2 regions of the Salinifilum aidingensis genome follow, and region 2 is predicted to be linked to the other one. Evidence: riboswitches for the same ligand, from Rfam matches in the RefSeq annotation. Region 2 holds a riboswitch; the other holds the start of a gene.
The links. Region 2 has a riboswitch for glycine ahead of gcvP (aminomethyl-transferring glycine dehydrogenase). Riboswitches for the same ligand answer to the same signal wherever they lie in the genome.
Positions count from the first base shown of each region.

Region 1: linked by a shared signal. The riboswitch ahead of gcvH (glycine cleavage system protein GcvH) and the one ahead of gcvP (aminomethyl-transferring glycine dehydrogenase) in region 2 are both predicted to bind glycine.

Region 1 is NZ_BAAGTH010000005.1:205,134-207,580, reverse strand. It holds gene ACYVJE_RS09445 (helix-turn-helix domain-containing protein) at 1-955, opposite strand, end outside; glycine riboswitch at 1,054-1,153, shown strand; glycine riboswitch at 1,154-1,248, shown strand; gene gcvH (glycine cleavage system protein GcvH) at 1,311-1,679, shown strand; gene ACYVJE_RS09435 (L-serine ammonia-lyase) at 2,025-2,447, shown strand, end outside.
Region 2 is NZ_BAAGTH010000008.1:187,146-189,592, reverse strand. It holds gene ACYVJE_RS12995 (MerR family transcriptional regulator) at 246-764, shown strand; glycine riboswitch at 901-998, shown strand; glycine riboswitch at 999-1,117, shown strand; gene gcvP (aminomethyl-transferring glycine dehydrogenase) at 1,175-2,447, shown strand, end outside.

The sequences.
Region 1 (2,447 bases), on a different contig from region 2:
CGATCGCCACCACCCGGTGCGGCTCGTTCGACACGGCCAGCTCCGTGGCGGCCGCGCGCCAGCCCTCGCCTCCCTGCAGCAGCAGGCGCACCTGCTCGGCCGAGCGCTGCCGCTCCGCGTCGGAGACCGCGCGCCAGCGCAGCAGGCGCAGCGCCACGAGCGGGGCGGTGTCGGCGAAGGCGGTGGCGCGCTCCTCGGAGACCTCCTCCGGCACCACGGCCCACATCGACCCCAGCAGCTCGCCGCCCATCCGGATGGGCACCACCAGCCGCGGCAGCGTGCCGTCCTGCTGCGCGGGCACGAACACGGCCGAGCCGGACTTGCTCAGCTGCCGGAACGTGCCGCGGGCGCGGAACTTGGCCAGCACCTCGTCCGGCTGGCGCCGCCCCATGATCGTCGACACGCGCGCCGGGTCGATCCGGTCCTGCCGCGCCGAGTGCGCCAGCACCTGCGAGTGCGCGTCCTCGATCGTGACCGGTGCGTCGACGACATCGGCGACCGCGTCGGCCACGCGGAACAGGTCCCCCAGGCCCGGCAGCCCGGTGAACTCCCGCGCGGAGCCGCCGGCCGCGGGCACCTCCGGCTCCTCCCGGCGGCCGCCGGCCTCCGCCAGCGCGGCGCGCACCAGCCACACCAGTTGCGCCCACGAGGTGCCGGGCAGCACTTCCACGAGCGCGAGTCCGGCCTCCCGCGCGGCCGCGCGCACCGGTTCCTCGTCGGGCCACGGCGCCTTGCACAGCAGACCGGCCGCACCCCGCTCGGCGCACTCGGCGACGAGGTCGAGCGCCTCGCTGCGGTCGTGGCACGCCACACCGAGAACCAGATCACCTTCGGTGATCGTGATGTCGGCCTCAGCGACGACGACGTCGCCCACGCACGGGGTCGCGTCCGGCAGAACCGCTGCGCGCAGCAAAGTCGGGCCCACCCGCTGGACGAGCGCGGGGAGTTCCAACATGAGCTGCCTCACTGGTGCGCGGCCGGTGGTGCGGTGGGGCGTGTTGACAGCCCGCTGCGTCCGTTTATCGTGACCACACCGACAATCGCATAAGCCGATGATCCCGAGCGGGAGAGACCCCGAGTGCCCCTGGGCACCGGGGCGCCGAAGGAGCAAGACTCCCCGCAAACTCTCAGGCCCAGTGACCGCTCGGAGGAGGTGACTCTGGAAAGCGGCATCACCGCAGGTGCCGCACCCACGGTGCAAGTCGCGCACGCGGCGAAGCTCTCAGGTTCCGCAACAGAGGGGGAGGCCCATCCCGGGCAGTGCACTGACCGCGGCCTGCCCGGACGACGAACGGACGGAGCCTCCCGACATGACGTTGCCGAGCGAACTGCACTACACCGAGGAGCACGAGTGGCTCTCCGACTCCGGTGAGATCACCCGGATCGGCATCACCCAGCACGCCGCCGACGCCCTCGGCGACATCGTCTACGTCCAGCTGCCCGAGGTCGGGGAGCAGATCGAGGCGGGGCAGTCCTGCGGCGAGCTCGAATCCACGAAATCGGTGAGCGACCTCTACGCGCCGGCGACCGGGGAGGTCACCGCCGTCAACGAGGCCGTGGTCGACGATCCTGCGATCGTCAACTCGGACCCGTACGGTCAGGGGTGGCTGCTGGAGGTGCGCGTCACCGAGATGGGCAAGGTGCTCACCGCCGAGGAGTACCAGCAGCTCATCGGTTAGGGCCTGTTCCGGAACCTCCTCCGTTGTGCGCGGGGTTCAGCGTGGATGCGCCGCGAGGCGGTGGAGAGCGGCGTGGCGGAGTCCCCTCCGAAAGGGGCGGACGCTGCCCCGCGAGGCGCCACGCTCCCCGCACAGCAGGTGTGCGAGGTTGCGGAACAGGATCTTGGATCCTGAGGGAGTCCGGGCGGCCGGCCGCCCGGAGCGACGAGCCCACCGGCCGCCGGTGCACCGTTCCCGCCCGCGTTCACCGCGGTGCCGCTGCACGGGAATGACCAGTGAGACGACACCGCGGTCGCTGGCAGGGCGCGGTCCCGCGGCCTGACAGCACAACAGGGGGACCGATCAATGGCGATCAGCGTCTTCGACCTCTTCTCCGTGGGAATCGGACCGTCGAGTTCGCACACCGTCGGCCCGATGAGAGCTGCCCGCATGTTCGCCGAACGGCTGGAGCGGGACGGCGCGCTGCCCGCGGTCGCGCGGGTGCGGGCCGAATTGTTCGGATCGCTCGGCGCCACCGGAACCGGCCACGGCAGCCCGAACGCGGTGCTGCTCGGCCTGGAGGGCAACGCCCCCGAAACGGCCGACCCGGCCGTCGGCGGCGAGCGCGCGGCGGAGATCCGGCAGAGCGGCAGTCTGCGGCTGGCCGGTTCCCGCGAGATCCCGTTCCCGGTGGACGACGACCTGGTGCTGCACCGGCAGAAATCGCTGCCGGTGCACCCCAACGGCATGCGGTTCTCCGCCACCGACTCCTCCGGTGCGGAGCTGGCC
Region 2 (2,447 bases):
CGTCGGCTGCCGGGACCGGCAGCCGGGCCGGAGCGGATTCGCCGAACGCACCGGACCGGATTCGTCGGCAGCGTGCCGGACGAGGGGAGGCAGGCGTGGTCGAGCAAGCGCCCGAGCGGGGTTCCGCAGGGGAAGAGGACGAGTCGCCTGGTGCGCCGTCCGCTGGGACCGCTGCGACCGGTGCGCCCCCGATGCCCGGCGGGGGCGGCGTGACGGAGGAATCGTCCCCGCGCGGGGCCGGCGGAATGCTGCCCGAGGACTCGGTATCCGACGAGCTCGTCGGTTTCCGGGGAGCGGCGGCGTGCCAGATCGCGGGCATCACCTACCGCCAGTTGGACTACTGGGCGCGCACGAAGCTCGTGGGCCCGTCGATCCGCAGCGCCACCGGTTCGGGTTCGCAGCGGCTCTACTCGTTCAAGGACATCCTCGTGCTCAAGGTGGTCAAACGGCTGCTGGACACGGGGGTGTCGCTGCACAACATCCGGCTGGCCGTGGACCACCTGCGCAGCAGGGGGGTGCGCGACCTGGCGGGGCTCACGTTGTTCAGCGATGGCACCACCGTCTACGAGTGCACCTCCCCCGAGGAGGTCGTCGACCTGCTGCAGGGCGGGCAGGGCGTCTTCGGGATCGCCGTGAGCGGGGCGATGCGCGAGATCACCGGGACGATCCACGAGTTCCCCGCCGAACGCGCCGACGGCGCGCTGGTCGAACCGCTCGAGGAGGACGAGCTCTCCCGCCGGCGGCGGGACCGGCGCACCGGGTGACCGCGGGCCCGGGGCCGCGACCCCGGCGGGGACGGGCGCACCGCGCGCTCGCGCCGGTGCGCACCGTCAAGCAGGTGTGCGTCAGCTGACAGCCCCTCGGGCGGGAGCGCCTGATCAGGTATGCTCACGACATCGCTGACCCCGTGCGGGAGAGTTCGGCTCGAGCGATCGAGTCGGCGCCGAAGGAGCAAATCTCCCCATCAACCTCTCAGGCCACTGGACCGCGCGGGCGAGATGCCTCTGGAAAGAGGGTGCGGCGACGGCGGCGCACCCCGCCGACGGTGCAAGTCCGGCCGGACCGCCGGACGAAGCTCTCAGGCGTTCGCGCAGCGAACAGTGACAGAGGGGGAGAGTCGGCAGCACGCTGGTGTTGCCGCCCCCTTGTTCGCCGCGAAGATTGAGGTTGGGCGATGACCGACGTGACCCACGACCGCATTCCACTCGCCGCGCTGGAGCACGGGACTCCGTTCGCCGATCGGCACGTCGGGCCGACGCCGGCGGAACTCGCCCGGATGCTCGACGTGGTCGGGGTCGGTTCCCTCGAGGAACTGGCAGACAAAGCCGTGCCCAGCGGAATCCGTGAGCGGGACCTGCAGCTCGAGCTGCCGGAACCGGCCACGGAAGCCCAGGCGCTCGCGGAGCTGCGCGACCTCGCGCAGCGCTGCACCCCGCGCACCCAGATGATCGGGCTCGGCTACTACGACACGATCACCCCCGGGGTGATCCTGCGCAACGTGCTGGAGAACCCCGCCTGGTACACGGCCTACACGGCTTACCAGCCGGAGATCTCGCAGGGGCGGCTGGAAGCCCTGCTGAACTTCCAGACGATGGTCTCGGATCTGACGGGGGTGCCGGTCGCCAACGCCTCCATGCTGGACGAGTCCACCGCTGCCGCCGAGGGCATGACGCTGGTGCGGCGCGGCGGCAAGGCCAAGTCGCCGCGGTTCGTCGTCGATGCCGACACGCTGCCGCAGACCGTGGAAATCCTGCGCACCCGCGCGGAACCGCTCGGCATCGAGCTGGAGGTCGCCGACCTGTCGCAGGGCGCGAGCGGTCTGCCGGACGGCGAGTTCTTCGGCGCGCTGCTGGCCTACCCGGGCGCCTCCGGCGCCGTCCGGGACCAGGGGGAGGTGCTCGCGGAGATCCACCGCCGCGGGGCGCTGGCCGTGGTCGCCACCGACCTGCTGGCCCTGACGCTGCTGCGCGCCCCCGGTGAGATCGGCGCCGACGTCGTCGTCGGCAACACCCAGCGCTTCGGCGTGCCGCTCGGGTTCGGCGGCCCGCACGCCGGGTTCATGGCCGTGCGCAAGGGCCTGGAGCGGCAGCTGCCGGGACGTCTCGTCGGCGTGAGCGTCGACACGGACGGCAACCAGGCCTACCGGCTGGCACTGCAGACCCGCGAGCAGCACATCCGCCGCGAGAAGGCCACGAGCAACATCTGCACCGCGCAGGTGCTGCTGGCGGTCATGGCGGGCATGTACGCCGTCTACCACGGCCCGGCGGGCCTGCGGAACATCGCCACCCGGGTGCACCGGATGGCGGCCGTGCTGGCCGCCCGCCTGCGCCAGGGCGGGGTCGAGGTCGTCGAGGACGCCTTCTTCGACACGGTGCTGGCCCGCGTGCCCGGGCGCGCCGACGAGGTCGTGGCCGCCGCGCGCGCGAAGGGCATCAACCTGCGCAGGG